2 regions of the Turicibacter sp. TJ11 genome follow, and region 1 is predicted to be linked to the other one. Evidence: a T-box and tRNA genes for the amino acid it is inferred to sense, from the RefSeq annotation. Region 1 holds a T-box; the other holds one or more tRNA genes.
The links. The T-box of region 1 lies ahead of serS (serine--tRNA ligase). A T-box ahead of a tRNA ligase gene usually reads a tRNA of that ligase, here a tRNA-Ser.

Region 1 (17,216 bases):
GATGCATAAATTCTTGGATTAATAAAAGTCCTGCATCCGACGTTAAATCTCCACCTTTAAAATTAAATTTAATCTTTTTATTGAAATGAAGTTGGTCTTGATGTATCATAAAAAAGTAATCTCTCCTTAAATATGTTTTGGTTTAGCAATTAAAACGATATCAAATGAGAGATTATTTTCATAGCAAAATGCTTCACTTAAAAGGTGAAATAAAAAATAGATAAAAAGCGTTGATTCCACTAAGGACTCAACGCTTTTTACATTTTTATGGTGAATAATTTAGGTTAATAATTGTTTCTACCACAAATAAACCTTGAGTTATCCAAGATTTTTTTCATATACTTTTTAAAATAATCCTTATTCAGTTAGTTTAGTTAAAAACTACCTCTTTGCGCATATTTACATCTCCTTTACATTTATATTTTTCATGTTTATATTTTAGTATAATTACATTATATATAAACTTTTATTTTTTTCAATACTTTTATATTCATATTTATCCAAATTCAATTGAAACTTTATTACTTCAAATAACTTATATACACAAAAGAATAACTACTAACTTTAACCTAAATCTGAAATGAATATAAAAAATATATTTGTGGAATGTTTTACAATTTCTTTCAATACTATAGATTAGAAAAAACAAATTCTAATTTGCTGAAATAGGTGAAAAACGAAGAACCTATGAATAAAACTACAATAACCTACAAAAATTCAAATTTTAGATTTTTGTGAGTTTCATTGCAGAATTAAAGCAGACCTACCTTTCATTTATATATCCAATTTTGGTAAAGTTCGCACTTACTTGTGATACGGTTCATTATTATTAATTCGATACGCACGATAAACTTGCTCAAGTAAAATTAATTTAAATAGTTGATGAGGAAATGTCATTTTAGAAAAACATAGTTTATAATTCGCACGTTTTTTGACTTCATCAGCTAACCCCAATGATCCACCTATAATGAACGCCACATTACTATCACCACTTAAAGCTAATTGACTCAATTGTTTAGCAAATTGCTCTGATGTTTTCATTTCACCTTGTAAATCCATCGCAATAACATACATATTATCTTTAATCTTAGATAAAATTTGTTTTCCTTCTTTATCTTTAATCAGTTCCATCTCACGATCTGAAGCATTATCAGGTGTTTTTTCATCTGGTACTTCAATCATTGTTAATTTACAGTAGCGAGATAATCGCTTCGAAAATTCTTCAATTCCTAGCTTGATGTATTTTTCTTTAATTTTCCCAACCGAAATAATAGTAATATTCATTAAAAAACCTCCAATACATGAAAAGAAATTCCCTGATAGGTAGGGAATTTTTTATTTGAATTCTAAAGTTTAATATTTTTTAGAATGAATCATCCTCATCAATCATCATTCCCTCAATAATCTTATAAACAGCTGCATTTTCACAATGATGACAACGATGCTCAATTTCTACTTCTACTAAAATGGGTAATTTCCCGTGTTCATCTAAAAAATGATCCATTGATTCTTCAATATGTTCTAAACAACTATACATACCTATTCCTCCTATAACTTAATCACTTTTGATGGATGCATCGCATAAGTCATATGTAAATTTAATTTATTTAAATCAATATTCTCTTCTTTTAAAATGTGACGCACTGTCATTTCAGCTAAATCAGGTAAATTTGCTTCTTGGCTTAAATGAGCTAAGTAAATATGCTTTGTTTTTTCTCCAATAAGCTGACTCATTGCATATGCCGAATCTTCATTTGATAAATGACCACAATCATCTAAAATTCGTTGTTTTAATGACCACGGACGATTGCACATTTGCAGCATCTCAACATTATGATTGGTTTCCATAATATATGCATCAGCATTTTTCAAGGTTTTTAAAATGTCACCCGTAATATACCCGGTATCTGTCACATAAACTAACGTTTTTTCATCTTTTTTAATCATATACCCCACTGGATCAACTGCATCATGAGAAATTCTAAATGGCATAATACTTAAATCTCCAAGATGATACCAAACATCTTTTTCAACTGCCATTACCTTTTCAATGCCTGGTTTAATAATATTTTTACGATACATTTCATCAATTGTTTTTTGGGTTGCACAAACATTTAACTTCCACTTTCGTGTACAAACCCCAACACCTTTTATATGATCAGCATGCTCGTGAGTAATTAAAATATGTTCAATCTTATTCTCGTCGAATCCACTTTTTTTAATCAATTCCTGTAATTTTTTCAAAGACAATCCACTATCAATTAATATAGATGTTTGTTCTGTTTCAATAATTGTAGCATTTCCTATACTCCCACTAGATAATACACAAACCTTCATTCTATCACCTATTCTTCTATCAAAAAACTTTAGTTAAGGTCTTAATTTCATCTTTTAAGCTAGCTTTTTGTTTCGATGATTCATTTTAACATGTTTACTTAAATGAATCTAGTACAATCCCCTATCACGTCACAAATTAGCAAAAAAAGAATCTAAGACTTAGATGAATTTGATGAAAACAATCTATATCAAACTAATAATAAAAGTTTCGTAGCACTGATTAAAATAGAGCTTTTTTGATTAAGTAATGACATCATTTCCATAATAAAAAGAGTACTAAGTGTACCCTTTTCATTTTAAAAAAATTATTTAATAACTTCTAAATTACGCATATAAGGACGTAATACTTCAGGAATCACGATGCTTCCATCAGCTTGTTGATAGTTTTCAATAATAGCAGCCACCGTACGTCCGATTGCAAGACCTGATCCGTTTAATGTATGAACAAATTCTGGTTTAGCTTTTGCATCACGACGGAACTTAATATTAGCACGACGTGCTTGGAAATCTTCAAAGTTTGAACATGAAGAAATTTCTTTATACTCATTATATGATGGTAACCATACTTCAATATCATATGTTTTAGCTGCTGAGAATCCGATATCTCCTGTACATAACTCGATCACACGGTATGGTAATCCTAATAATTGTAATACTTTTTCAGCATTTGCTGTTAATGTTTCTAATTCTGCATAAGAATCTTCTGGTTTAACAAACTTAACTAATTCTACTTTGTTAAATTGATGTTGACGAATAATTCCTCGAGTATCTCGTCCAGCTGAACCAGCTTCTGCACGGAAACATGGGCTATAAGCTGTATATTTAATTGGTAATTGATCGGCATTTAAGATTTCATCACGATGTAAGTTAGTCACTGGTACTTCAGCCGTTGGAATTAAGAAGTAATCCGTATCTACTAATTTAAATGCATCTTCTTCAAATTTCGGTAATTGTCCAGTTCCTGTCATACTTGCACGATTAACGATAACTGGAGGTAAAATTTCAGTATATCCATGATCTCCAGTATGTAAATCTAACATAAAACTGATTAAAGCGCGCTCTAAACGAGCTCCTAATCCTTTATAAACCGCAAAACGGCTTCCTGTAATTTTTCCAGCACGTTCAAAATCAATAATATCTAACTCTGCAACTAAATCCCAGTGTGCTTTTGGTTCGAAATCAAACGTTGTTGGTTCTCCGTATTTACGAATTTCAACATTATCTGTTTCATCTTTCCCAACAGCGATTGTTCCACATGGAACATTAGGAGTTCCTAATAAAAGATTTTTAATTTCTTCATCAATTAGACGTAATTGCTCATCTAATTCTTTAACTTTTTCTCCAACACCGTTCATTTGGGCTAATAACTCAGAAGCATCTTTTTTCTCACGTTTATACTGTCCAATTAACTTAGATACTTCATTTCGATTAGATTTTAATTGTTCTACTTCTAAAATAATGTTTTTACGTTTTTCATCTAATTGTGTAATTTGATTTAAATAGCTAAAATCTCCACCACGTGTTTCTAAGCGAGCAATAGTTCCTTGTAAATCTTCACGTACTCTTTTTAAATCTAACATGTTTCTTTCCTCCTATTTATTAATTTTGATTAGTCATCCTAGAAAATAAAAAAGTCTCATCCCTATATTAGGGACGAGACTTAACCCGCGTTGCCACCCTAGTTGTCCACAATTTTGTTCCACGTAGAACAAAATTGTGATACCACTTACAAAGATAACGGTTAGACCGTGAATGAATACTTATAAAAATGTTCTTCATTCCACTCCTAGGTTGATTTCTAATTACTTATACATCAGTTTGCACCACCCACTGACTCTCTACAGTATGAAGTAAAAAGTACTATTCCTAATCAATGCTTTTTTATTTAATTGTAATATAGCATTATCTATTTTTTTTGTCAATATTAGTATATCTTGTGTTTCTTTTTATATGCGCATAAGACCTTATTTATTTTATTCTTCTGTTACTACTTGATCATCTGTCACAACAGTTTCTTCAGAAGAAATTGTTAATTCCTCTGTTTCTTCGTGTTCAACGACAGCAACACTTGATACCGCTTGATCATCTGAAAGACGAATTAATTTAACACCTTGCGTTGCACGTCCTGTTTGTGAAATTTGACTAACTGGTGTACGAATAATAATTCCCTTATTCGTTACGATTAATAAATCTTCATCACCATTTACAGCTTTCATAGCAACTAATGTACCATTTTTCTCAGTAATGGTTAGTGTTTTAACACCTTTTCCACCACGACTTGTTTTACGATATTCTTTAATCGATGTACGTTTACCAAATCCGTGTTCTGTTACAACTAAAATTTCTTGATCCATTGTGACCATTTCCATACCAACAGCAAGTTCATTTTCATCAAGATAAATTCCTCGAACTCCGGCTGCTGTACGTCCCATTGGGCGGACCTGTGTTTCATCAAACCATACAGCTTTTCCACCACTTGATGCAATAACAATATCGTCATTACCTGACGTTTTTCTTACACCAATTAATTCATCATCTTCACGTAAAGAAAGTGCGATTAAACCATTTGTACGAATGTTGCTAAATGCTGCTAACGTTGTACGTTTAACAACTCCTAAACGTGTCGCAAAGAATAAGAATTCATCTTCATTAAACTCTTTAACCGGAATGATTGCACTAATATACTCATCTTGTGCTATTTCAATAATGTTTACAATCGGTAATCCTTTAGCAGTACGTCCATATTCAGGAACTGTATAAGCTTTTTTCTGGTAAACCTTACCTTTATTTGTGAAGAATAGTAAATGATCATGAGTTGATGTCGATAATAACTCCTTAACATAATCATCATCATGTGTTCCCATTCCTTGAACTCCACGTCCACCACGATTTTGTGAACGATAAGTTGAAATTGGTTGACGTTTAATATATCCGTTATTCGTTAACGTAATGATGACCTGTTCTTCTGGAATTAAATCTTCATCTTCTATATCAAAATCTGATCCTCGAACAATCTCTGTACGACGTTCATCTCCATGCTTTTGTTTAACTTCTAATAACTCGTCACGGATAATTTGATGAACGCGTGATTTATTCGCTAAAATCTCTTTTAAATCAGCAATTAAAGCCACTAATCCTTGATATTCTTCTTCAATTTTGCCACGTTCTAATCCTGTTAATCGACGTAAACGCATCTCTAAAATAGCTTTCCCTTGTCGATCAGATAACGAAAACTCTGACATTAATGCGTTTAATGCTTCTTCGTCATTAGATGAACCACGAATAATCGCAATAATTCGGTCGATATGATCTAATGCAATACGTAATCCTTCTAAAATATGAGCACGATCTTCTGCTTTATTTAAGTCAAATTTTGTACGACGAACAATGACTTCAACTTGATGTTTAATGTAAGCAGCAATTACTTCTTTTAAATTTAAAACTTTAGGTTGCCCATCTTGAAGAGCTAACATATTAATCCCGTAAGAGACTTGTAATTGTGTTAATTTAAATAAATTATTTAACATAACCTGTGGATTAACATCTTTACGTAATTCAATAACAATACGTGTTCCCTCACGATTTGATTCATTACGTAAATCTGTAATTCCATCGATACGTTTTTCTTTTACTAATTCTGCAATTTTTTCGATTAAACGTTCGCGATTGACTTGATAAGGAATTTCTGTCACTAGAATTGAATATTTCCCACCATGTCCTTCAATGATTTCACATTTTGAACGCATCATAATCGAACCGTTTCCTGTTTCATAAGCAGAACGGATTCCTTTTGTTCCTAAAATTAAAGCACCTGTTGGTAAATCTGGTCCTTTAATATATTGCATTAATCCTAAGACATCGATTTCTGGATCATCCATATAGGCTAAACAACCATCAATAACCTCAGATAGATTATGTGGCGGAATATTAGTTGCCATCCCGACCGCAATTCCTGTTGTCCCATTCACTAAAAGATTAGGGAAACGTGCAGGTAACACAATTGGTTCATGTTCTTCACCATCAAAGTTTGGTCGATAGTCAATCGTATTCTTGTGGATATCTCGCATCATTTCCATCGATAGTTTAGACATTCTTGCTTCGGTATAACGCATCGCCGCCGCTCCATCACCATCGATAGAACCGAAGTTTCCGTGTCCATCAACTAATGGATAACGATAACTGAAATCTTGCGCCATACGAACCATTGCATCATAAACCGATGAATCTCCATGAGGGTGATATTTAGCAATAACATCCCCGACGATACGGGCTGACTTTTTATATGGCTTATCACTATGCATTCCTAAGTCATTCATCGAATATAAGATACGACGATGAACAGGTTTTAAACCGTCACGAACGTCCGGTAAAGCACGTGATACGATAACACTCATCGCATAATCAATGAATGATGTCTTCATTTCTTTTGCGATGTTATGTGGCTTAATTTGATCATATGCAGACATTTTCGTTCCTCCTTATAGATGTAGTTGCCTCCAATTAGATATCAAGATTTGTAACATATTTAGCATTAGCATCTATAAATTCTCGACGTGGCTCGACGCGATCACCCATTAAAATATCAAAAATTTCGTCAGCCTCAACAGCATCGTCAAGTGTTACTTGTAATAATGTACGTACTTCTGGATCCATTGTTGTTTCCCATAGCTGTTCAGCATTCATCTCTCCAAGCCCTTTGTAACGTTGAACATTTGGTCGAGGAGTTGCTGGTAAAGACGCCATTACTGCTTCTAATTGTTCTTCTGTATAAACATACTCAATACGTTTTCCTTGAGCGATTTTAAATAACGGTGGTTGAGCAATATAAACATATCCGTTCTCAACTAAAGGTCTCATATAACGATAGAAGAATGTTAATAATAACGTACGAATATGCGCACCATCGACATCGGCATCGGTCATAATCACAATTTTATGATAACGAGCTTTTGAAAGATCAAATTCATCTCCAACTCCAGTTCCGATCGCATGAATCATACTTTTGATTTCATTATTAGCATAAACTTTATCAATACGAGCTTTTTCAACATTTAAAACTTTACCGCGAAGAGGTAAAATCGCCTGGAATTTATTATCGCGTCCTTGTTTTGCTGATCCTCCGGCAGAATCTCCCTCGACAATAAATAGCTCTGAAATATTAGCATCGCGTGATTGACAGTCAGCTAACTTACTCTTAAACCCTAATGACTCAAGAGGTGACTTACGACGAACCATTTCACGCGCACGTTTTGCAGCCATACGAGCACGAGCCGCCATTAATGATTTTTCAATAATTAGTCTCGCTGATTGTGGATTTTCCATTAAGAAACGCTCAAATCCTTCTGAAAAGACATTATCAGCAATACGACGAACTTCGCTATTTCCTAACTTTGTTTTCGTTTGTCCCTCAAACTGTGGATCAGGATGCTTTGCAGAGATAATAGCCGTTAATCCTTCACGAATATCTTCCCCGATTAATGCATCATCACCTTTTAATAGATTTAACTTCTTCGCATAACTATTAATAATACGTGTTAATGCTGCACGGAACCCTGCTTCATGTGTTCCACCCTCATGTGTATTAATATTATTTGCGAATGAATAAATGTTTCCGGCTACCCCCGTGTTATATTGCATAGCAATCTCAACACTGATTCCATCACGCTCACCTTCAACATGAATGACTTCTTCGTGAATGGCTTCTTTATTTTTATTCAAGAAGCGAACATACTCACTAATTCCACCTTCATAATGGAACTCATGACGTTGTGGTTTATCTGAACGAAGATCTTCTAACGTGATTTTTAATCCCTTGTTTAAAAAAGCTAATTCTCGAATACGATTACGTAAAATATCATAATCATAAACCGTTGTTTCAGTAAAAATTGTCGGATCCGGTTTAAATTTAACCTCAGTACCAGTTGAATCAGCCTCACCAATCACATGTAACTCATCTATAGGCTGACCTTTTTCGAACTGTTGAAAATATTTTTTTCCATTACGGCTAACCGTAACTTCTAAATGTTCTGATAACGCATTAACTACTGAGGCCCCTACCCCATGTAATCCTCCAGAAACTTTATATCCGCCACCACCGAATTTTCCTCCGGCATGTAAAACAGTATAAACTGTTTCAACGGTTGATTTTCCGGTTTGCTGATGAATATCAACTGGAATTCCGCGCCCATTATCTTTAACAATAATCTCGTTATTTTCTGTAATCGCAATATTAATTTCAGTACAATATCCAGCTAAAGCTTCATCGATTGAGTTATCAACAATCTCCCAAACTAAATGATGTAATCCACGTCCACTTGTTGAACCGATATACATCCCAGGGCGTTTTCGAACGGCTTCAAGACCTTCTAATACTTGAATATTACTAGCATCATACTGTTGTGTTTTCGATACTTCTTGCGTCATTCTGATCACCTATCCTAATCTTGGCATTATCAATGGTAAAAATATCAGCTAATTCAATGACATTTTCATCAATTCCATCAATATTAGTTGTCGTTATAAAGGTTTGAACTTTATTTTTTATCGTATTTAATAGTTGTGTTTGACGTGCATCATCTAGCTCACTTAAAACATCGTCTAACAACAAAATGGGATACTCATTTAAAACTGAATAAATCAACTCAATTTCGGCTAATTTCATCGATAACGAAGCTGTTCGTTGTTGACCTTGTGATCCAAATTGATGTGTATTAACGCCATTAATTGAAACACTAAAGTCATCTCGATGCGGGCCTAAACTAGTTGATCCTAATTGAATATCCTGATCATATAGATCTTTATATTTTTTAAAAATATCTTCTTCATTTAATTCGATATTTTTAAATGAATTGACATAATTTAAATTAATTTCTTCTAATTGATTTGAAATTTCACCGTGAACTTTCTTAGAAAAAGTCTCTAACTTTTTTAAAAATTCAATTCGATGATTTAATACATAAACAGCGTGTGGTACTAACTGTTCTGTTAAAACATCTAAAAGTAACTCATTCGTACGATTCACACGTAACTGTTTAAGTAATTCATTACGTTGCTTTAATAACTTCGAGTATTGACCTAAGTGATATAAGTAAGTTGGGGATAACTGTCCAATTTCCATATCCATGAATCGGCGACGATATTGAGGCCCCCCCTTAACTAAAGATAAATCCTCTGGTGCAAACATCACCACAATTAACTTTCCAACATATTCACTTAATTTCTTTTGATCCACTCCATTATAATTTGCTTTCTTACCTTTTTTAGAAATAATTAAAGATAAATGCAACTCATCAACAGCTCGCGTAATATCTGCCTCAATACGAGCAAAATCTTCATTAAATAAAATGAGCTGCGAATCTTTACTTGTTCGATGTGACTTCGTCGTTGATAGAACATAAATCGATTCGATTAAGCTCGTCTTTCCTTGTGCATTATTTCCAATGATAATATTAATATTCTTCTTAAACTCTATAGAAGCATCTTGGTAATTTCTAAATTGCTTCAGTGATAATCGATTGATAAACAATGAAAATCTCCTTTACTATTCAGCCACAATAATAAACTCACCAAATTCTTCAATCGAAATAATATCTCCTGGATATAATTTACGACCACGGCGGTTATCTTGCTCATTATTAATAAAGACCGGAACTTCCTCTAAGAAGAACTTAACACTGCCACCACTTTCAATTAAATTCTCGAACTTTAAAAACTGTCCAAGAGTAATAAATTCACTTGTAATATGTACTTCAGTTCGCATATTAATCACCTTTTTCTTTCTATATATATTATAGCATATTTTACATTTTTTTAACACGTTAATCCCAAATAAAAAGCGCTCAAATCAACGATTTGAACGCTTTTTTGGTTCTATAATATTTGGTGTGGGTGATTCCCACACTTCTTTTATTTGGAATAAAAAATAAGTATAAAAAAAGAGACATCACGTCCCAAATTCTATACCATGTAATTGACCAAAAAAAAACACGAAAGGATTGGGTTTATGTCTCACAATAATTGTATCTTAACTTTACTCGATTTAAAAGATAAAAATATTACTTTTTCAGAAAATTGGATGAAAGATGTTCAGATTAACGGGATCCGCTCTAAGGTGATTTCTGGTATCCTCTCTTTTCAACCGACTCATTGTTACAACTGTGGTCATCTCTTTGACTCACAAATCATTAAACACGGCTTCAAAACCTCTCGTATTAAGATGATGAAACTCTCTGGCTTTGATACCTATCTCGATTTAAAAAAGCAACGCTATAAATGCCGTCATTGTGATCGTACCTTTACGCTTAAAACCTCTCTTGTGGAATCTAATTGTTACCTTTCTAATCCCCTTAAACAAGCTATTTTCCTAGAGGCTAGCCATAAAAAATCCGAGTCAGATATTGCCCGTGAACTCAACGTATCCCATTCAACGGTCAATCGGATCATTCATACATCGTACGAGCAACAACCCCTTCATTTTAACTCTCTTCCAAAGGTGCTTTGTTTTGATGAGTTTAAGTCGGTCAAATCAGCGGAAGGGGCTATGTCATTCATTTTTTGTGATGCTTCTAATGGGAAGTTAATTGATATCGTTGAAGACCGTCGTCTAAGCACTTTAAAACCTTATTTCATGCGATTTTCTAAGGAGGCCCGTGAAGGTGTAACTCACGTTGTTATTGATATGTATGCTCCGTATATGACACTCATTAAAGAGGTGTTTCCCAACGCTAAAATTGTTTTAGATAAGTTCCACGTCGTTCAACTTTTATCTCGTGCCCTCAATAAAACTCGTATTCGCTTCATGAACCAAAACAAAGAATTCTACAATAAATTCAAACATTATTGGCGCCTTTTATTAAAAGCCCAAGAGGATATCCATTCTACCCACTACTTCTATTCTAACTGTTTCAAAAAGCAGATTTCTCAACAAGAAATCATCGACTTTTTACTCGCTTTAGATCCTGAATTAAAAGCGACTTATGACTTCTATCAAACCATCAAACAGGCCATCAAACTTCGCAACTTTGATGCTTTTCATCATGCCATTCAAAACCCCTCTGACTTACTTTCACCTGAAATGAAAACAGCTTTAAAAACATTAACTAACTACCAAGATTATATTAAAAATACGATTGAAACATCTTATACCAATGGAGTGCTTGAAGGGATTAATAACAAGATTAAAGTGATTAAACGCATGGCCTTTGGATACCGTAGTTTCTATCATTTCAAAGCTAGAATTTTGATTATCCATAAGTACACCTTTGAACAAAAAAATAAAAGGAATCAAACTGCTCAATGAGCAGCTTAATCCCTCACGATTACAGGTATAAAATTTCTTCACCCACACCAGTTGACAAAGAGCCGCTTTTTTTCACTTTAAAAATAATAATATTTAAGTCTATTGTGCAGGCTCTAAAACCTTCTTCATTTTTTTCTTAAATTGGGGTCGTGGCATCATTAAAGTACGCTCACAATGACAACATTTAATTTTAATATCTGCTCCTAAACGAATAACTTGCCAACGATTCGTTCCACAAGGATGTTGTTTTTTCATTTCAACAATATCGTTTAAACCAAATGTTACATTATTCATTTGATCCACTCTCCTCATTTTTTTGATAAACAACCATTTTAGAATAAGGAATTTCAACATTCTCACGATCAAAGGCTAGTTTAATTAATCGGCGTAATTCTCGTTGAATATACCACTGTTTTAATGGCTCAACTTCTGCCGTCATACGGATGACAACAGATGAATCAGCAAGCTCTTGTACGCCTAAAACTTGAGGCATTTGTAAGATTTCTTCATATTGATCAAAAGCTTCTTGCCCCACACGCTCTAAAACAGAAATAGCTTTATCTAAATCAGCCTCGTAAGCAATTCCAATATCTAAAAGTGCTTGTCCATTTGAAACTGAATGATTGATAACTTTACCTATGTTACCATTTGGAATAATCACCGTTTCACCTGTTACGACGCGAATTTTAACCGAACGTAATCCGATTTCCGTTACAGTTCCAGTGTTTCCGTCGATTTCAATAAAATCTCCAACTGAGAATAAATCTTCAAAAATGATAAAAAAGCCCATTGTAATATCATCTAGCATACTTTTTGCTGCGAATCCAATCACAACAAAGATCCCACTTGATGCGATTAATAATTTATCGAGTGGCACAAAGATTGATAATAGCCATAAGATTGTTAAGATGTTAATCGTATAACGCCAAATATTTAAAGCTAAACTTTCAAAAGTTTCTTTACGTCTTTCTGTTCCACCTGTCACTTTTTGAATACGTTCAATATTCACCGCAAATGCTTTTTTGATCAAATTTTTAACAAAACGGCGAATAATTGACATAATAATTAAAACTAAAAGAACACTAATCACTTTAAATCCGATATTCACTAATATTTCATTCAGTCGATCCGTTGCAATGAAATTTTCGATTTTATCAGCCAGTACTTTATTGACTGACGATAAGTTTAATTGGATTTTTTCTAGTACCTGAGTCAGAAAAAATGCATTCAAATTGTTCACTCCTTAGTCTATTCTAACCCCATCATTTCGAGTAAACGATTTAAGTCATCCATTGTCACATAATCAATAATGATCTGACCTTTTCCTTGTTTTTCTTTAATCTTCACCTTTGTTCCGAAATAAGACTTCAAATTAGATTCCACGTACTCTAAATGTGGGTTTAATTCCTTTTTAGGTTTCTTTTCTTCAGGTTGCTCTGCTCCAACTTGTTTAACAAGTTCTTCTAGTTCACGCACTGAAATCTGTTTTTCTTTAATAATATTGGTTAATTTTAAAACTAATTCTTCATCTTTTAAACCTGCTAAAACTTTTCCGTGACCTACTGAAATTACATTATTTTCAATATCATCTTGAACGGCACGTGGTAGCTGCAATAATCGCATTGTATTTGCAATATATGCACGACTTTTACCTAAACGTTCACCTAAACGTTCTTGAGTCAAATCTAATTTTTGCATTAACAGGCGATAAGCTTCTGCTTCTTCAATGGCAGTTAAATCTTCACGTTGTAAGTTTTCAATTAAGGCATATTCCATCATTAAATGATCGTTAAATTCACGGACAATCGCTGGAATTGTATCTAATCCTGCCTTTTGTGCGGCACGATAGCGACGTTCCCCTGCAATAATAATATAACCTTTAATATCTTTTTTAACGATGATTGGTTGAAAAACACCATGCTCTTTAATTGACATCGCTAATTCTTTAATTTTATTCTCATCAAAATATTTTCGTGGTTGATAAGGATTGGGTCTTAAACTATTCACCTCTAATTGGTGGATAACTTCTCCCTCTTTTACTTGTTCAAACGACTCAATACTTTCAATATCATGCTCTTGAAATAGTGCACCTAAACCTCTTCCTAATCTATTAGTCGACATTATTTTTAACCACCTCTTTAGCTAAATCAATATAAAATTGAGCAGCTGACGATTTTTGATCATAAGCAATAATTGACTTTCCAAATGACGGCGCCTCACTTAAGCGGACTAGACGTGGAATAATCGTATTAAACACCTTTTCTTTAAAATATAACTTAACCTCATTAATGACATCTAATCCTAGACGTGTACGACGATCAAGCATCGTTAATAAAACACCTTCAATCGATAAATTTCGATTTAATCGGCGCTGAACAATACGAATCGTATTTAATAACTGTGTTAATCCTTCTAATGCATAATATTCACATTGTACTGGAATTAATGTCGAATCTGCTGCTGATAATGCATTAATTGTTAAAAGTCCTAGTGATGGTGGGCAATCGATCACAATATAATCAAAATAGTCTTTTACCTGTTCAAGTTTTGGTAATAACTTAAATTCACGATCTTTTTCCATGACAATCATTGATTCAAAACCAGCTAATTCTTGTGATGATGGAATTAAAAATAAGTTTTCTTCATTTGTTTTTAAAATAACTTGATTAGTTGGAATTTCATCCACTAATAAATCAAAAACTGTTAACTCAGCATCGCCTTTATACACACCGATACCAGTAGAGGCGTTAGCTTGGGGATCCATATCAACAAGTAATACTTTATGACCCAAGTAAGCCAAGGATGCTGATAAGTTAATACTAGATGTCGTCTTACCAACTCCACCTTTTTGGTTCGTTATAGCGATAATTTTCCCCATATTAACCCTCCTAAAGTCATACTTGTTAATATTTTACCATGAAATGATTAGTTATGAAAAAAAATTTTGGAACTTGCTCAGTAAATTTCAGACTTTTTAAAGTAATATGTAGCATCGACTCTTATTATTTACAATCTTCGATTTTTTTATCATCTAACTCATCTAAAAATGTCGTAAAAGCTTATACTTTTAACATTAATAATTCTCTTTTTAATACTTAATATTACGATATCGTCTACAAAAATATATTCTCTTTATCGTTAGGTATTTAAATCTCGTTTGAAGTTATCCACAACTCACTTTTTTTCAAAACACTTTATTTGACTCTCTTTTGTCATCGTAAAAAAACTAAAAGTTAAATAACAATTGTTCCCTGAAATTCTCTTATCTGTGGATAACTTGATCTTACAAACTCTAAAATAACCATTCCATCTTCTGAATTAAAGCCCATTACTTTTCCACAGCAAATAAAACGACAGGCATCAAAAGTACCTGTCGTTTTTATTAGCGCTTATGTTTAGGTAATGAAATTTTAATCACATAAGAATCATCAAACTCTTCGGTTTCATGCTCTACTTTCATACCTGTTTTCTCAACCATCATAATAGCTTGTTTAAATGTATTCATCGCAATTCGACAATCTCTTGGCATACGAGAAATCGTTTGCGGCTTAGTTGCTTTTTCTTTTGGATTTAACGTTTCTTCAATTAAACGCTCGGTTTCAGACACATTTAAGTCTTTCTCAATAATCTTCTCTAAAAGTTGTAATTGAAGCACTTCATCCTTAACCAGTAACAACGCACGTGCATGACGTTCCGTTACCTTTCTCTCCAACACTGCCTGTTGAACCGTCTCAGATAAATTCAATAAACGAATTTTATTCGCAATGGTTGATTGAGATTTTCCCATTTGTTTAGCCAATGCAGCTTGAGTAATTCCATGTAAATCAATCAATTGTTTATAAGCAACTGCCTCTTCAATCGCAGTTAAATCTTCGCGTTGAATATTTTCAACAATCGCAATCGAAGCTGATTGTTTATCGTCATAATCACGAATAATGGCAGGAACATTAGATAATCCAATTAATTTAGATGCTCGATAACGTCGCTCTCCAGCAATGATCTCATAACCATCTTTAAATTTTCTAACAACAATGGGTTGGATAACACCATGTTCTTTAATTGATTCTGATAATTCCAAAATTTTTTCATCATTAAAAATATTTCTTGGTTGATATTTATTCGGAACGATTTTCGAGATAGGCAACTGAGTTACTTCATCTTTAGGTTGATTCCGTGAATCATCTCTTGAAAAAATGTTAAACACCCTATATCCCCCTTAATATAATGAAAATCAAAAATCATACGTAATATTTAAATTATAACGTACTTTTCTTCTTTTTTCTAGAATTTATATAGTAATGTCCTTCGTGGTGACAGGTAATCCTATTTTAATGGTTTATTTTTGATTTGCCCATATGCTCGAGGATACTTTTTCGGTGTTTTTTTGTATTTTTTTGTATAAATGTTAGTACGTGATCCCGCTTCTTCTGGAAGTTCGATATGTTTAACATCAATAATCTCTACGCCAAATGTTTCTAAGGCTTTTTTTGACTCGACTAATTCCTCATCTCCAGTTTGCCCCTTTAATGCGATAAAGTATCCATCTTCTTTTACTAAAGGAACACAAAGCTCCGATAAAATATTTAAACGGGCTACAGCACGAGCCGTTACAATATCAAATGATTCACGATGTTTTGCCGCATATTCTTCAGCACGTGAATGATAGGCTGTAATATTTTTTAGTTTTGTTTCAGCAATCACATGATTTAAGAAATTTACGCGTTTTCCGAGGGAATCGACTAAATCCATCTTTAAATGTGGAAAAACGATTTTAACTGGTAATGCCGGAAATCCTGCCCCTGATCCAACATCACATAATGTTTGACAACTGTGGATATCTTTAAACATCAAAAATCCAATTAATGAATCATAAAAATGTTTTAAATAAACTTCATTAATTTCTGTAATACCTGTTAGATTCATTTTTTCATTCCACTCAACTAATAACTCGTAATAACGATTTAATTGCCATTTTTGTTCTTCCGTTAATTCAATGTTAAATTCTTTTAACTTCTCATAAAATTGTTCCGGTGTCATCTCTTCTACTCCTTCAACATTACATAAAGAGTTAAGGAAGTCTCCAACCTTAACTCTCATTATTATTCACTGATTTTATTTGCACGACCTGATTCAATGTAGACCATTAAAATTGAAATATCTGCAGGATTTACACCTGAAATACGACTTGCCTGCCCGATTGTTAATGGACGAATATCTTTTAACTTCTGTTTAGCTTCAATAGCTAAGTTTGGTACATCATCATAATCAATAGAGTCTGGAATTTTTTTCTCTTCAACCTTTTGAACTTTTTCTACTTGTTGAAGGGCCTTATTAATATATCCTTCATACTTCACTTGGATCTCTAATTGCTCAATTGCTTCTTGTGAGATTGCTTCGTTTTTCTCTTCGATTAAATGATGAATATGTTCATAAGTTATTTCTGGTCGTTTTAAAAGTTCTAAAGCTGTAATTCCATCTTTAAGTGGCGATGATGGAATCGTTGCTAAATAATCATTCGTATTGCCTTTAGGGGTAATTTTAATTTCTGATAAACGTTCTTTTTCAGCTGCAATTTCTGCTT
Region 2 (17,216 bases), 250 kb from region 1:
TTTTTACATTTTTGATTGTTTGAAATATTGACAAATAAAGTGTTTGACGGCATTATAATGATGAGTAAGTTATTTTGAAATGGGATTTAATTGTCAGAATATGAGATAACAATAAACTTACTGTGAGAAAATGTAAATTGTTTGTAGGGTGAGAAAAGGGTGGATTTATGGGAGATCGTGTTATTATTGCGTCGCAATCAGATAAGTTAGTATCATCAATTAGATCTCAAGTCATGAATAGTGGTTATGAAATCGTTGGGATATCAACAGATGGATATGACTTAATTCGGCGGTCAAAGGCGTTATCACCCGAAGTTGTGATTGTAGATGAAGATTTACCAGGCATGAGTATCGTGTCCTTGGTGGAGACGTTAATTCATGAACGACAAGCCGTTTTATTAGTTGGGAAGTCTTATCAGAAGTTTTATTATCGTCAAGACCCGTATTTTGAATTTTGTGAGAAACCTGTTCAGTCCATTGTATTAACAACGATGTTGCATGTCTTAAGTAAATATGGACAAACGGTTCGTCAGCTTGAGTCAAAAGTTAATCAACTAGAAAAAGAAAAAATGAATGAAAAAACAATCCGCTTAGCTAAACGTGCGTTACAACAACACGAAAAGATGACTGAAGATGAAGCACACCGTTACATTCAAAAACGAAGCATGGAGTTACGTATTAGTAAGTTAGAGCTTTCAGAAAGAATTATTAAAAGCTATAAAAAATAGTTGATTTTTAATAAAAAATAACATATAATGGAAATATAGACAACGGCGTCTTTATAAAATAATAATTTAACGATTCGATGTGAACAATGGGGTTCATTAAACAGCGTGTTAAGTTTAACACTTGTTTAATGAGCCTTTTTTTGATTTGATCTTTGTAGATTTAATTAAAAAAAGGAAGATAGGCATCGATTCATCAGAGAAATATCATTCATTGTGAATGATGAGGAGGAGTGTCATGATGGTAAACTTAACAAAAGAGGAAATCTTACGTAATGCACATGAAGAAGGGGTAAACTTTATTCGTTTAATGTTTACGGACTTATTTGGGGTTGTTAAAAATGTTGAAATTCCTTTATCTCAATTAGAAAAAGCATTAAATAATCAAATGATGTTTGATGGATCATCAATTGAAGGATTTACGCGTATTCAAGAAAGTGATATGCATTTATATCCAGACTTAAGCACATGGTTAATCTTCCCTTGGACACCAGGAGAAGCGAAAATTGCACGCTTAATTTGTGATGTTTATAATGTTGATGGAACACCATTTGCTGGGGATCCACGCTCTAATTTACGCCGTGTTTTAGGAGAAATGAAAGAGTTAGGATTTGCTAAGTTTAACTTAGGGCCAGAGGCTGAATTCTTCTTATTTAAATTAGATGAAAACGGAATGCCAACAAGAGAATTAAATGATCATGGTGGATACTTTGATTTTGCACCATTAGACTTAGCAGAAAACTGCCGTCGTGATATTGTCATTGAACTTGAAAGATTAGGATTTGAAATCGAGGCATCTCACCATGAAGTTGCTCCAGGTCAACATGAAATTGACTTCAAATATGATGATGTATTAGCGGCATGTGATAAAATCCAAACATTTAAATTAGTTGTAAAATCAATTGCACGTAAACATGGATTATATGCAACATTTATGCCAAAACCAATTGCAGGAATTAATGGTTCAGGAATGCACTGTAATGTCTCTTTATTTAACGAAGATGGATCAAATGCGTTCTATGATCCTGAGGGAGAATTAAAATTAAGTGAAACAGCTTATCATTTCATGGCGGGAATTTTAAAACATGTTCGTCATTTTACAGCAATCTCTAATCCAACAGTTAACTCTTATAAACGTTTAACACCAGGTTATGAGGCACCAGTTTACGTGGCATGGTCACCATCTAATCGTTCACCATTAGTACGTGTACCGGCATCTCGTGGAATGGGAACCCGCTTAGAAGTACGTTCAGTTGATCCATCAGCGAATCCATACTTAGCATTAGCTGCTATTTTATCAGCAGGACTTGATGGAATTAAAAATAAATTAACGCCTCCTGCATCAGTTGAGGAAAATATTTTTGAAATGACTCAAGAAGAATTAGATGCACATTCAATTACAGCTTTACCAGGAACATTATCAGAAGCTTTAATGTTATTAGAACAAGATGAAGTCATTAAAAATGCGTTAGGAAATCATATTTTTGAAAAATTTGTTGAAGCTAAACATGCAGAATACGATGAGTATCGTTTAGCTGTTCATGATTGGGAATTAAAACGTTACATGAGCTTGTTATAATTTGTATATATAATTAATTAGACAGTTAGGGAGTATAACATAAAGTCTGTTACTCTTCTGAGGGGAAGCAGAAGAGTGAGTTAATAAAAAAGATGGATAACCTAAAAATAGGAGTATCCATCTTTTTTTGTATAAATGAAAACCACCTGCTATGCGGGTGGTTCTAAAAAGCTTTTAGCGTGGTAATAAATATAAAAAAACCTCCTAATGTATAAGATAAAAAAGGTTTCCCGACCACTTTATTAATACATTAGGAGGTTTATCCATGAAGGACAACAACAGTTTAGCACATACAACTTGGAATTGTAAATATCATCTAGTGTTTGCGCCAAAATATAGAAGACAAGCTATTTATGGAAAATATAAAGCGAGTATTGGACAAATCATTAGAGAACTCTGTCAAAGAAAAGGTGTAGAAATTATCGAAGCAAATGCATGTCGTGATCATATTCATAGGTTAATAAGTATTCCTCAAAAATTGAGTGTATCGGCATTTATGGGCTATTTAAAAGGAAAAAGTAGCTTAATGATTTTTGATAGACATGCCCATTTAAAGTATCGATATGGAAATCGAAAATTTTGGTACCGAGGATATTATGTCGATACAGTAGGCAGGAATAGACAGAGAATAGAACAATACATCAGAGATCAACTTCGAGAAGATCAGATAGCAGATCAGTTAACATTATTTGAAGAATATGATCCATTTACAGGACAAAAAAATCCAAAGAAAAAATAAGAGATCCTTTTAGGATCGGTGAGTAAAAGTGGTGCAGAAGGGAAACCGATTCAGAGGGCCTTTGGCCCTGGCCGGTAACAAAGGCTTTCAGCCGCAGAGAAAACCACCAGTTCTACTGGGGTTTTTTTTTTTATGATTCTTTAAATGACTAAAATATTAGGCTTTTTTCTTAAAAAAGAGTAAATCATCAGGACTTCTTGTTATAATAAAGATAGACATAAAATAGGGAGTGAAATCGATGAAATTAATGTTTGCCTCAGATATTCATGGATCAGCTTATTGGGCTAAAAAAGTGTTAGAACGTTTTGAAGAAGAGAAAGCTGATTATTTAGTGTTACTTGGAGATTTATTGTATCATGGACCAAGAAATCCACTGCCACAAGATTATAATCCACAGATTGTAATTAAGTTATTAAACAGCGTGAAAGATAAAATTATTGCCATTCGTGGAAACTGTGATAGTGAAGTCGATCAAATGGTACTAGAATTTCCTATGATGGCTGACTATAATATCATTCCATTAAAAAATAGAAAGCTAATGGTATCTCACGGTCATCTTTATAATGATGCAAAACTTCCGAGTTCGCTAGTCGAAGGTGATGTATTTATTTTTGGTCATATTCATGTACCGGTATTAAAACAGCAAGACGGAGTCTACATGTTAAATCCAGGATCAACAACTTTACCTAAAGAAAATCATCCGAACTCATATGGAGTGATAGATCATGATTCATTCAAAGTAAAAACTTTTGATGGAAAAGTTTACAAAGAGATTAACTTAAAATAAAAGCTCGTCAATTAGACGAGCTTTTATTATGATAAGAATAAATTAGGGGTTGAGTTTAGTAAAATTGAAGTAGAATCAAAATCATCATTTAATTCTCTACTAATGAGATTAAAAGGCTATTAATCAGTGATTCGTTTCAATGGTTTAAATTTTAATCCATAGATACATAACGTATACCCAAGATATGTACCAAGGGTGTTCATAATAATATCGTCAATTTGAACAAATCGTCCAGTAAACGTTTGAAGGAATTCAATTAGAGACGTAAATAAAAGACCTATTAAAATACCGTAAATCCACTTTGTTTGACTTCTTTTAAAGACAATAGCAGAAAGAAATCCAAATGGAATGAATAAGATAATATTTAAAATAGTAGCCGTACTTAATCCTTCTGCTAAGAAATCAAAGCTAATAACAGCAGTACCTTCTATCAAAGAAGTAGTTCCGAATTGGCCACCGAGGATTCCTGTAATCGAAAGAATAGATAGAACAATTGCCACCCAAGCTACCTCAGCGATCGTATTTAAAGGTGTAATAGAATTCTTTTTACCCAGTAGAATCTTTACTCCTAAAAATAACGGAATCATCACTATGGCGAGTATAATACCATAAAAAAAAGTTGGAAAGCCTCTGTCTAAATAATTAGCTAACACAAATAGTTCCTCCTTTTTTGTAAGATTATTTATATTTTATATCAAAAGGGAATTTTTAACGATTATTGCCGCGGAAATACCTTGCATCCTCGCTATTACTTAGAAGAGATTAGAACAATGAATTATTTTTAAAGCATCAAGTATAATACTATAAATAGCTTTTACAACAAAAAAATGCAGTTTATAATAACTGCATTTTTTATTGTAATTTTAATAACTATTCTACTTTAACAAGTAATAGATATTTTATTAAAATTTTATAAGTAAAAAATGATGTAATTTACTTTTTTTCATTCTAAAACTGAAACTAATGCGAATTATCGTATTGCTTTTCTTCTTATTAAAAAACTTTTCATAGATATAAGATAAGAAAATCTTATGCTAAGCGAGATACGCCAGTTTTCTTTGCAATCTCTTTGACTGCATCTGCCACACGTTCAGCTACTTTTGGATCAAATGGTGAAGGAATAATGAAATCTGCACGTAGTTCTTCTTCAGGAACACATGAAGCGATTGCCATAGCTGCCGCTAATTTCATTTCTTCATTAATTTTCGTTGCACGGGCATCTAAAGCGCCTCTAAAAATACCTGGGAATGCTAACACGTTATTAATTTGATTTGGAAAATCAGAGCGTCCCGTTCCAACGACTAAAGCCCCACCTTCCAAAGCATCTTCTGGCATAATCTCTGGATTTGGATTAGCCATCGCAAAGATGAATGGATCTTTATTCATTGAACGAACCATCTCTTGAGTCACAATGTTTGCAACCGAAACTCCGATAAATACATCAGCTCCAACTAAAGCAGAGGCTAGAGTATCGTCTCCAATGAAGTTATCCGGATTTGTCATTTCAACTAATTCTTTTGTTAAGAAATCATAACGTTCCATTTTGTCGCGATGAACAATTCCATCAATATTATATCCGATAATATTTTTAACACCTAATTGATTTAACATTTTAATAATCGAACTTCCCGCTGCACCGGTTCCACTAACTACTATCTTTAAATCTTCTAGTTTACGATCCGTTAATTTACAAGCATTGATTAAAGCTGCACTGACTACGATAGCTGTTCCGTGTTGATCGTCATGAAAAACTGGAATATCCATCTCTTCAATGAGACGACGTTCAATTTCAACACAGCGAGGAGCTGAGATATCTTCTAAATTAATTCCACCAAGAGATGGGGCTAACAATTTACAAGTTTGAATAATAAGTTCAGGATCTTGAGTATCTAAACAAAGGGGGAAAGAGTCCACTCCTGCAAATTGTTTTAATAAGATAGATTTTCCTTCCATAACAGGTAAAGCAGCTTTAGGACCAATGTTTCCAAGTCCTAATACAGCAGAACCGTCAGTAATAACAGCGACCATGTTTCCTTTACTTGTGTAAGTGTATACGTCGTCTTCATTAGAAGCAATGGCACGACAAGGCTCTGCAACTCCAGGAGAGTAAGCTAAGCTTAAATCTTCTTTTGACTCTACTTTAACTTTAGAATGAATCTCGATTTTTCCACGAGCCTTTGCGTGTAACTCTAATGATTGTTCAAAAACATCCATAATCTATCCTCCAAATAGTTTTACAATTAGTTTTGAGTTGAATAAAGACTGTTACCATGACAATCCGTTGCGACGATAACAGGAAAATCTTCTACAACTAAGCGGCGAATCGCTTCAGTTCCTAAATCATCAAATGCAATAACTTCTGCTTCTTTAATGTGTAACGCAAGAAGTGCTGCTGCACCACCAACAGCGGCAAAATAAACAGCATCGTTACGTTTCATAGCATCAATAACAAGTGAATTTCGAGGCCCTTTACCAATCATCCCTCTTAAACCTAAGTCTAAAAGTGTAGGAGTATAGGCGTCCATTCGATAACTCGTCGTTGGTCCTGCTGATCCAATGACAGCACCTGGTTTTTCAGGGGTTGGTCCAACGTAATAAATGATACTATCCTTTAAATCAAATGGTAAGGGTTCATTAGCTTCAAGACGTTCAATTAATCGTTTGTGAGCGGCATCGCGTGCTGTATAAATAACCCCAGATAATTTAATCAAATTCCCAGCTTTTAATGTTTTTGCGATTTCTTTCGTTAACGGTAAGTTAATTTTCATCATCTTCATCCTTTATCCTTAAAAAATTTCTGTCACATGTCGTGAAGCATGACATTGAATATTAACAGCTACAGGTAAAGAAGCAATATGACATGGATAGGCATTCACTTTAACCGCAAGAGCAGTTGTTTGTCCGCCAAATCCCATTGGTCCAATATTTAAGTTATTGATTTCAGTTAATAATTCTTTTTCAAGACGAGCACAGATGTCATCGGATGAGACATCGTCTATTGGGCGCATTAAAGCTTGCTTTGAAAGAAGGGCGCATTTTTCAAAGTTCCCGCCGATACCGACACCGACAATAATCGGTGGACAAGGATTTCCTCCCGCTTTTAAGATCGTATCTAAGACGAATTTTTTTACACCATCATAACCATCTGAAGGTTTTAACATACTAACAGCACTTACGTTTTCACTTCCCGCACCTTTAGGCGCAAGCGTAATCTTAAGTTGATCTCCCTCAGTCCATTGATAATGAATAATAGCAGGTGTATTATCTTTTGTGTTAACACGATTCAGTGGATGCTTTACGACTGATTTTCTTAAATAACCTTTTTCATAACCGCGTCGAATTCCTTCATGAATTGCTTCTTCTAGATTTCCGATGAGTTGAAGATTAGATCCGATTTCAACAAAAACAACAGCAATTCCAGTATCTTGACACATTGGAACTTGTGATTGTTTAGCAATTTCATCATTTTTAATGATTTGGCTTAAAATATTTTTTCCAAGTACAGATGTTTCACTATTTTGTGCTTGTTTTAACGTGTCCATTAATGTCGGACTGACATTATAGTTTGCATCAATACACATGGCTTCAATCTTAGAGATTAGACTTGATACTTCAAGTTTTCGCATGAATGAACTCCCTCCTAACATCTAATATTTTACAGTAAATGACAATAGATGAAAAGAAAAAGCCGATTGAAGTTATAATTGGTAAAAATGGATGTTGTGTTTTAAGATAAATTAGAGATTATTGTAATTGAAAATTATTTTATTATTTAAAGCTGATTTACTGATAGATAAAATATTGAAAATAAAAAGCGATTTCGTGTCGAATGGGGCAAAAATAATTAATTATTATAAGAATTTGAAAAATTTGCGTATTAAGCACTATAAAAGGTAAAAATATCTTTAACAACTTAGGCTAAAGTTTGATATAATACAATAGGTATTGCTGTAAAACAGAAAGGAAGAGCGTCGATGGAAGTGATTAAAATAGAAGGAGGACGTCCATTAAATGGAACTGTCCGAATTGATAGTGCTAAAAATAGTACAGTTGCTTTAATTCCTGCGGCCATTTTAGCTGATTCTTCAGTTATTTTAGAAGGTGTTCCACAAATTGTTGATGTTGAGCATCTAGGTATGATGATTGAGCAATTAAATGGTACATATGAAATAGATAATGACGAGTTAATTATAGATCCTACAAACTTAATCAATACACCGTTAGTAGAAGGTGCTGTTAATAAATTACGTGCTTCATATTACTTTATGGGAGCACTACTTGGAAAATTCAAAGAAGCAGTCATTGGAATGCCAGGAGGATGTTACTTAGGTCCACGTCCCATTGATTTACATTTAAAAGGATTTGAAGCGTTAGGAGCAACGATTACACAAGAAGCAGGGGCTATTCGCTTAAAAGCTGAACAATTAAAAGGTGCTAAAATTTATTTAGATTTTGCCTCTGTAGGAGCTACCATTAATATTATGTTAGCTGCTGTTAAAGCCGAAGGAACAACTGTGATTGAAAATGCGGCTAAAGAACCAGAAATCATTGATTTAGCGAATCTTTTAAATAGTATGGGAGCTAAAATCAAAGGAGCAGGGACGGGTGAAATCCGTATTCAAGGAGTGTCATCACTTCATGGAACACGTCATGCGATTATTCCTGATCGTATTGAAGCGGGAACATACATTACTTTAGCCGCAGTAGCGGGTGAAGAAGTCAAAATTGATAATATTATCCCTCATCATTTAGAAGCGTTAATTGCAAAATTACGTGAGATGGGTGTAGATATTGAGGTGCATGCGGATCATGTGATTGTACGTGGTCGCAAAGAAATGAAAGCTGTTGATTTTAAAACAAGTACATATCCAGGACTTGCAACAGATTTACAACAACCATTAGTGACTTTATTAACACAAGCAACAGGTGTTGGAATGGTAACCGATACAATTTATACTGATCGTTTTAAAAACTGCTTTGAGTTAAATAAAATGGGAGCTAACATTAAAGTTCAAGCAAATTCTGCTATTATTCAAGGACCTACGAAATTACATGCAGCTCGCGTTCAAGCAACTGATTTACGTGCAGGTGCGTCATTAGTCATCGCTGGTTTAATTGCAGAAGGTATAACTGAAATCGGAAATACATATCATATTGATCGTGGTTACTCAAATATTGAAGAAAAACTAAATAATATTGGTGCTAAAGTTTGGCGTGAAACGGTAACTGAATAATAAAAACTCAAATCATAAAATACGTCATATATTTAACTAATTTTATATGAAATGTTAAATTTTAATTTGATGATTCCGAAAGTTTTTATTGCACGAGTAGTTTAAATTTAGTATAATTCTATTGTTATATATAGACTTTCTCTGATTAAAGAACTAATCAGGGCCGAAGGAGTGAACTAGAATGAAACAAGGAATCCATCCAGAATACAACCGTATTAACGTAGTATGTACAACTTGTGGAAACGAATTCGAAAGCGGATCTGTTAAGAAAGAAATTCGTGTTGACACTTGCTCAAACTGTCATCCATTCTACACAGGACGTCAAAAATTCGCTCAAGCTGATGGACGTATCGAACGCTTCAACAAAAAATACGGAATCAACACTAAATAGTTTTGATTTTAAAACACCACCTTATGTGTGGTGTTTTTTTTATTCTTTTTAAGTGAATTATTTAATAAGCACCTGAATTTAGTATATATAGGAACAAAATGTATAAAATAAAACTATTATATTAGAAAGCTTATTAAAAATAGTTCATGAACATTGAAAGGAATAAAAAAATGAAAAATATTACAAAAACAATCAAATCATTAATTGAACAGGATGAGTTAGAGATTGCTGTTGATCGTTTAGTTGATGATTCAAAAAATATAGAACAGTTAGTCTTATCTTATATATGGTCAAAACAACGTCTTCAACAGTTGATTTTAAATAAATCAATCGAAACTTTTATGCATTGGAATTCTTCATATGATCTTATAGCGAATGTAGAAAATATAAACGCTGATTGGTTTTATCGAGATGAAGAGGGAAGTTTTTATAATGTAAATAGCGATCACTTAAATGAGTTATTAATTAGGATTGAACTTATGACACAAAGTGAATAATTAGCGATCCTATTAATTACAAGTATTCTTTAATAAAATGGAATTCTTTTATCTTTTTTCAAAATGTTAAGATAATAAACTTATCCACATCATTTATATTGATGATGAATAAGTATCCAATGATACTCACTTATTATCTAGTTCAATAAAAAAACTGTCCTTTACTTAAAGGGCAGTTTTTTTAAAAATTAGGATTGACTTTTACGTTACGTTAATGAGTAAGATAAACAGGTAAGGGGTGATGACCTTGGAATATACGATTCAAAAATTGGCTCACCTAGCGGGAGTTAGTACGCGAACATTACGTTATTATGATGAAGTGGGTATCTTAAAGCCTAAACGTCTAAGTTCATCAGGCTATCGAATTTATGGATCAAAAGAAGTTGACCGATTACAACAGATTTTATTTTATCGAACGCTTGATTTAGGAATTGATGAAATTAAGCAGATTTTATTCGATCCATCTTATGATGAACTAAACGCTTTAACAAATCATTATCATAAATTGCTTGAAAAAAGAGCGCAATTAGATTTAGTTATCGAAACGATTAAATTAACCATTTCTTCTAAAAAAGGAGAGAAACAAATGAGTAATGAAGAAAAATTTAAAGGTCTAAAACAACAAATGATTCAAGAAAATGAAGAAAAATACGGAGATGAACTTCGCCAATCTTATGGTGATGAAAGGATAGAAGCAGCTAATAAAAAATTTTATCATCTAAGCGAAGAAACATTCCAGGAAATGAACGAACTTGGAGAAAATATTTTAAATCAATTAAGTGTAGCGATGAAAAGTCATGATCCCCAAGGGGAGTTAGCGCAAGAAGTGGCTAAAATGCATCATCGTTGGTTAATGTATACGTGGCCAAGCTATAGCAAAGAAGCTCATGCAGGCTTAGCGCAAATGTATGTTGCTGATGAGCGATTTACCGCCTATTATGATGATGCAATTGGTAAAGGAGCAGCTCAGTTTTTATGTGATGCTATTTTATTCTATACTTCTTATGAGAAATAAAGACCTGATGTTAAATACTATAACTAAAAAGAAGGCTAAATAGTTTGAGAAAGAGTAGAAAATCTTAACGATTTTCTACTCTTTTATGTTATGAGGGAGAAAAATATCTTGTTGACTATACATTTTTTAAAGCACTACTAGCATATAATGAACTATCTTATGAGATAGGAGGATTAAAGATGTATCAAAGAGTGCAAGAGATGGTAGAAAAGATTTATCCACAACTTGTAAGTATTCGACGAGATTTACATCAACATCCTGAACTTGGTTTAGAAGAATATCGAACATCAGCTTTAGTTTTAGATTTTTTAAAGCAGTGGAATATAGAGGTAACACAACGAATTGGAGAGACGGCAATTGTTGGATTGATTAAGGGACAACAAGGAAATAAAACGATCGGATTAAGAGCGGATATGGATGCTCTTCCGATTGAAGAAAAAACAGGGGTTCCGTATGCTTCGGTGTATGCTGGAAAAATGCATGCTTGTGGACATGATGTTCATACGACTATTTTACTCGGAGCCGCCTATATCTTAAAACAACTAGCAAATGAGTATAACGGGAATGTTAAGTTATTCTTTCAACCAGCAGAAGAAACTGTGGGTGGAGCAAAACCGATGATTGAAGCGGGGTGCATGGAAAACCCAAAAGTTGATCATGTTTTAGGACTTCATGTTCGTCCAACGTTAAGTGTTGGTGAGGTCGGATTTCACTACGGGAAGTGTCATGCAGCTAGTGACACTATTACACTAACGATTCATGGAAAACAAGCACACGGGGCCTATCCACAAGATGGAATAGATGCTATTTTGATTGCCTCTCATACAATTACAGCGTTACAAAGTTTAGTGAGTAGAAACTTATCACCTTTTCAATCAGCGGTCTTAAGCTTAGGAATGATTGAGGGGGGAAGTGCAGGGAATGTGATTTGTAATCAAGTGACCGTTCGAGGAACATTAAGAACACTTGATCAAGAAACACGTACCTTTATGAAAAAAAGAATCGTTGAGGTTGTAGAAAATACAGCTAAAGCATTTGGGGGAAATGCTCAAGTAACGATTGAAGAAGGATATGCACCACTGATAAATGATCGTGTGATTACTGATTCTGTGATTGAGACAGCAACGAAACTTTTAGGTGAAGACAAAATTGTTATTTTAGAACACCCAAGTTTAGGAGTTGAAGATTTTGCTTATTTTGCACAGGCAGTACCTTCTTGTTTTTATAACCTAGGAACGGCTAACTTAGAGAATGGAATACAAGCTAGTTTACATGAAGACACTTTTAATGTTGACGAAGAAGCAATAAAAATTGGTGTCTGTTTACAAGTGTTAGCGACACTTCAGTTATTACAACAATAATCGGGGGGAAGAGAGCATGATTGAACCAAAACCATTAAAAAGGGGAGGAAAGATTGCGATTGTTGCACCTTCAGGCCCTTTAGAAAGTGAAACAGTATTTAAAGGGGAAGAGCTATTAAAAGAAATGGGTTTTGATGTCATTATTGCTCCAAGTTGCTTTGAAGGCCAGGAATATTTAGCAGGATTATCCGATCAACAGCGGGCAGAAGACATTATGATGATGTTTGCTGATGATGAAGTAGAGGCCATTTTATGTATGCGAGGAGGATATGGTTGTAATCGAATTATCCCTCATTTTAAAAATTTTAAATTTTCAAATTATCCAAAACCTCTGATAGGATATAGTGATGTGACTTATCTTCATTTATTTTTAAATCAATATCATCATCTAATCACTTATCATGGACCGATGATTAAAGATTTACTTTTAAAAAATGAAACAACAACGAATCATTTTTTAGAAACGTTGATGGGAGAAACAGAATTTGATTTGATTGATGTCCCTTATTATAATAAAGATGCTTGCCAAGCCTCAGGGATTTTAGTGGGTGGAAATTTAACGATTATCTGCTCAACACTTGGAACACCTTATGAGATTGATACACGCGGAAAAATCTTATTTATTGAAGAAGTCAATGAACCCGTTTATGCAGTTGATCGCTTACTCACTCAACTCATTTATAGTGGAAAGGTGAGTGATGCAGCGGGAATCATTCTAGGAGATTTCAACGTCTATGATAAACATGAAACGAATAAATTACTAAAACGCACGTTTAGAGATTGTACTAAACCTGTGGCATATAATATTCCTAGTGGACACTGCAATCCAATTATCACTTTGCCATTAGGGGCTTATGTGACTTTAGATTCAAGTACCAATAGCTTATCCATTCAACAAGGATGTAGTCGAAAAAACGAAAAGACGATTCAATCGTAACTGATTTTATCGTCTTTTTTTACGTGGTTTAGAAAACATTTAGAAAATAAAATGTTCGCTTGAATCCTTAAATAATTATCTGTTATAATTATCAAGCTGTTCAAATTTTGCTAGATAAAATAGATAAATGTCAGATAGACTGAAAGGTGGGTTCATAGAATGTATGATGTTCGACAAGAAGGTTGGGTAGAAGCAATTTGTGGTAGTATGTATGCAGGGAAAACCGAGGAATTAATCCGCCGTTTAAAAAGATTAGATTTTGCTCGACGTCCATATTTTTTATTCAAACCAGTTATTGATAATCGCTATAGTGAAGATGAAGTCGTATCACATAGTGGATTAAAAATGCCATCAATCCCAATTGAACACCCAGTTGAAATTTTAGATTATATTAAAGAAGATACATACGCAGTTGCCATCGATGAAGTTCAATTCTTTGAAGAAAACATTGTTGATGTCGTTGAGTATTTAGCTGATAAAGGAATTCGTGTCATTGTTGCGGGTCTAGATAAAGATTTCCGTGGAGAACCATTTGGAACGATGCCGACCTTATTAACAAAAGCAGAATTTGTGACGAAGTTAACTTCGATTTGTAGTGTTTGTGGAGCACCTGCAACACGTTCACAACGTTTAATTAATGGACAACCCGCTTCATATTTTGATCCAATTATTCAAGTAGGAGCGAAAGAGGCTTACGAGCCACGTTGTCGTCACTGTCATGAAATTAAAGATCGTCCAGACCATTTAGGATTAAGAAAATAAAAAAATTTTAAAATATCATTGACAATATAGTTATAAATCGATATAATCTATATTGTTGATACGGAGGAATACCCAAGTCCGGCTGAAGGGATCGGTCTTGAAAACCGACAGGGCGTGAAAGCGTCGCGGGGGTTCGAATCCCTCTTCCTCCGCCATAACAAGATAATAATTCACACATTACGTGTGATTTTTTTTTATTGTTTGTAAAAAAATATCGTGATAATAGTAGGGTACAAAAAAGGGCTTCAGAAGAAGCCTTTTTTTATTTGAAATGAATAACTGTGGATAAGTTTTCATTGATTTGCTATTAGAAGGAGACAATCGATCAAAGTATAAAAGTTGAATGTAAGAAGTAAACTATGATAAGATGAAAGAAATACTGAATATAGGTTTGCACTAGAAGTAATGTCGTTTCGTTTAATAGACGTTTGATGAAATAAATTAACGATTCATCAATTTAAATACGTGTAAATCGTCAAGACTTTTAATCATTGTTATTTATTGATTTTCTTTGAAACAATATAGTTTTAAAAGTATGGTTTGTTTTGGGGATGACGATCGTGGTTAAACTAGAGATAATAATGATAGATTTAAATTTTGAGATTGGGTGGGTATATGAAATTACAAGAGTCGGGTGAAAATTACTTAGAAACAATATTAATTTTGAATAGAAAAAATGGTTTTGTTCGTTCGATTGATATCGCTAATGAATTGAACTATTCAAAACCAAGCGTTAGTCGAGCGATGGGGATTTTAAAAAAAGCGGGATTGATTACGATTGAAAAAAATGGTCAAATTGAATTGACTGAAATGGGTCATAATCAAGCAACGGCTATTTATGAACGTCATTGTCTCATTAAACAATTTTTAATTCAAACGCTACAAATCGATGAACAATTAGCGGATAAAGATGCTTGCCGCATTGAACATGTCATTAGTATGGAAACATTTGAAAGAATGAAAGAAATGTTAAAAAACTAAAGTGAATGCTTAAGATACAATCTTTGGGCATTTTATTGATAAAAATATTTACGATCAATAAAAAAAGAGATTATCTGTGGATAATCTCTTTTAAATTAAGAAAAATAAGTCATTATAAAATATGAAAAATAGTGAAACTTGTTAAAAGATCGCTTTAACGAACAGTATAACCTAAGTGGTTGAATGCATCTAAAATATATTTCGGGGAACCAATCCCTTCATTATAATGAACAGAAACTAATTTTAAAGAAAGATTGATATCTAACTTTTCCACACCCTCTAAATTTGTTTCAAAATAAGATTTAATTTTTTCGATATCTTCATTTGAACTTAAATTCTCCACATTTAGCATAAATGTTTTAGCCATCATCCTCACCTCAGACTTCCTTTATTTAGTCTTGATAACAAACTTATTTTATCATAGAATAAATTAAAAAAGAATAAATAACGGGTGATTATTATGGAGCACATCTTATTTATGCAAAAAGCCATCGAAGAAGCTAATAAAGCTAAAGCAATTGGAGAGGTGCCCATTGGTGCTGTGATTGTCAAAGATGGACAAATTATCGCAAAAGCTCACAATTTAAGAGAAAAAATTCAACTTTCAAATGCTCATGCCGAAATGCTTGCGATTACAAAAGCAAATGAAGTGATTGGATCTTGGCGATTAGAAGATTGTATCATGTATGTCACGCTCGAACCTTGTCCAATGTGTGCTGGAGCAATCGTTCAATCTCGAATTCCAACAGTTGTTTATGGAGCAAAAGATCCTAAAGGTGGATGCTGTGGAACAATTTATAATTTACTTAATGAATCACAGTTTAATCATCAATGTGAGGTTATTTCAGGTGTTTTAGAAGAAGAGTGTGGTAAGTTATTATCAGATTTTTTTAGAGAGTTAAGACAGAAAAAAAAAGCAACAGCGTCTTGACAATCAAGGGTGAAATTGATATACTGAACGTGTATCAATTGAAACTCTCTTTTGGTACCCTTATTCAATAGGACGGTGTGAACCAGGTCAGGACAGGAATGTAGCAGCCTTAAGCATTTAGTTTTATGTGAGTAAGGGTACCAAAGGGGAGTTTTTTTATTTCTATCGATAGTCATTAACAAAAAATTAACAGAAGCGATAAGAGGATTATGATAAAATAAACATAATTACATTTGATTTTGGTGGTGTTAGTTGATGGGAAAAAAAGTATTAGTGGTAGAAGATGAAATTTCTATTCAACGTATTTTACAATATGACTTAATGCAATCAGGATTTTCAGTCGATCTAGCTTCTGATGGAGAAGAAGGATTACAAAAAGCATTAGCAAATCAATATGATGTGATGCTGCTTGATATCATGTTGCCAAAGCGTGATGGATTTTCAGTGTGTAAAGAATTACGTCAACATGGAAATTCCACTTATATTGTCATGTTATCAGCACGTGATGATGAACTCGATCGTGTGCTTGGCTTAGATGTGGGGGCCGATGACTATATGACGAAACCTTTTTCCTCAAGGGAAGTGGTTTCTAAAGTTAAAGCGATTATTAGACGTAAAGATGTTTTATCAGCTAAAGAGAATAAAATGTATTTAAGTTATCAACAAATTAAATTAGATAGCAGTCGTTTTGAGGTGTTAGTTGATGAGCAAGTGGTTGACTTTACCTTAAAAGAATATGAATTGCTCGAATTTTTAATTAAAAATAAAGGTAAGGCTCTTTCTCGAGATATTTTACTTGATCAATTATGGGGATTTGAATATGACGGGGATACACGTATTGTTGATGTTCATATTTTTAAAATTAGAGATAAGTTAAAACCATATGGCATTAAAATTAAGACAATTCGTGGAGTTGGATATATGTTAGAGGACGAAACAAATGATAGATAGCCGACATGAACTCATCTCGTTTTATATTGTTTTTACTCTTTTATTAGTGGCTAATCTTTATAGTCAACAAGATAGTGAAGTGACTCTTTTATTTTTATTTATCTTACTTATTTTAATGACGATGCAGTATAAACGTTCGTTAACTTATTTAAATCAATTGAAGCGTTATGATGAAGTAGCTGCTAGTATTCAAGAGCATAAAGACTGGAGTCATATTGCTCCACTTGTTATTGAACAACAAGAGATTTTAGGAATTCAATACAATAAATTAATGAGATTTATTCAAAAACAAGAATTTAGAAATCGTCGAAATATGCAAATTATTA

Region 2: it has a tRNA-Ser gene. The T-box ahead of serS (serine--tRNA ligase) is inferred to sense a tRNA for this amino acid. The anticodon was not compared.

The regions. Positions count from the first base shown of each region.
Region 1 covers NZ_CP069349.1:2,090,884-2,108,099, forward strand. Annotated here, with positions in the region: gene JRC48_RS09980 (IS1380 family transposase) at 1-109, opposite strand, end outside; gene rlmH (23S rRNA (pseudouridine(1915)-N(3))-methyltransferase RlmH) at 805-1,284, opposite strand; gene JRC48_RS09990 (CxxH/CxxC protein) at 1,364-1,537, opposite strand; gene JRC48_RS09995 (MBL fold metallo-hydrolase) at 1,549-2,337, opposite strand; gene serS (serine--tRNA ligase) at 2,643-3,917, opposite strand; T-box leader at 3,984-4,220, opposite strand; gene gyrA (DNA gyrase subunit A) at 4,311-6,803, opposite strand; gene gyrB (DNA topoisomerase (ATP-hydrolyzing) subunit B) at 6,838-8,766, opposite strand; gene recF (DNA replication/repair protein RecF) at 8,726-9,862, opposite strand; gene yaaA (S4 domain-containing protein YaaA) at 9,878-10,096, opposite strand; gene JRC48_RS10025 (ISL3 family transposase) at 10,340-11,635, shown strand; gene JRC48_RS10030 (DUF951 domain-containing protein) at 11,735-11,929, opposite strand; gene JRC48_RS10035 (mechanosensitive ion channel family protein) at 11,922-12,866, opposite strand; gene JRC48_RS10040 (ParB/RepB/Spo0J family partition protein) at 12,884-13,756, opposite strand; gene JRC48_RS10045 (ParA family protein) at 13,746-14,513, opposite strand; gene noc (nucleoid occlusion protein) at 15,018-15,839, opposite strand; gene rsmG (16S rRNA (guanine(527)-N(7))-methyltransferase RsmG) at 15,959-16,672, opposite strand; gene mnmG (tRNA uridine-5-carboxymethylaminomethyl(34) synthesis enzyme MnmG) at 16,735-17,216, opposite strand, start outside.
Region 2 covers NZ_CP069349.1:1,837,756-1,854,971, reverse strand. Annotated here, with positions in the region: gene JRC48_RS08935 (ANTAR domain-containing response regulator) at 168-728, shown strand; gene glnA (type I glutamate--ammonia ligase) at 964-2,304, shown strand; gene tnpA (IS200/IS605 family transposase) at 2,570-3,043, shown strand; gene yfcE (phosphodiesterase) at 3,282-3,830, shown strand; gene JRC48_RS08915 (VanZ family protein) at 3,950-4,330, opposite strand; gene JRC48_RS08910 (NADP-dependent malic enzyme) at 4,860-6,044, opposite strand; gene JRC48_RS08905 (Fe-S-containing hydro-lyase) at 6,071-6,601, opposite strand; gene JRC48_RS08900 (fumarate hydratase) at 6,617-7,456, opposite strand; gene JRC48_RS08895 (UDP-N-acetylglucosamine 1-carboxyvinyltransferase) at 7,805-9,064, shown strand; gene rpmE (50S ribosomal protein L31) at 9,246-9,455, shown strand; gene JRC48_RS08885 (hypothetical protein) at 9,626-9,952, shown strand; gene JRC48_RS08880 (MerR family transcriptional regulator) at 10,200-10,967, shown strand; gene JRC48_RS08875 (M20 family metallopeptidase) at 11,147-12,328, shown strand; gene JRC48_RS08870 (LD-carboxypeptidase) at 12,345-13,265, shown strand; gene JRC48_RS08865 (thymidine kinase) at 13,425-14,027, shown strand; tRNA gene JRC48_RS08860 (tRNA-Ser) at 14,090-14,182, shown strand; gene JRC48_RS08855 (metal-dependent transcriptional regulator) at 14,643-15,008, shown strand; gene JRC48_RS08850 (heavy-metal-associated domain-containing protein) at 15,163-15,375, opposite strand; gene tadA (tRNA adenosine(34) deaminase TadA) at 15,469-15,939, shown strand; RNA gene ffs (signal recognition particle sRNA small type) at 15,991-16,086, shown strand; gene JRC48_RS08835 (response regulator transcription factor) at 16,195-16,890, shown strand; gene JRC48_RS08830 (cell wall metabolism sensor histidine kinase WalK) at 16,880-17,216, shown strand, end outside.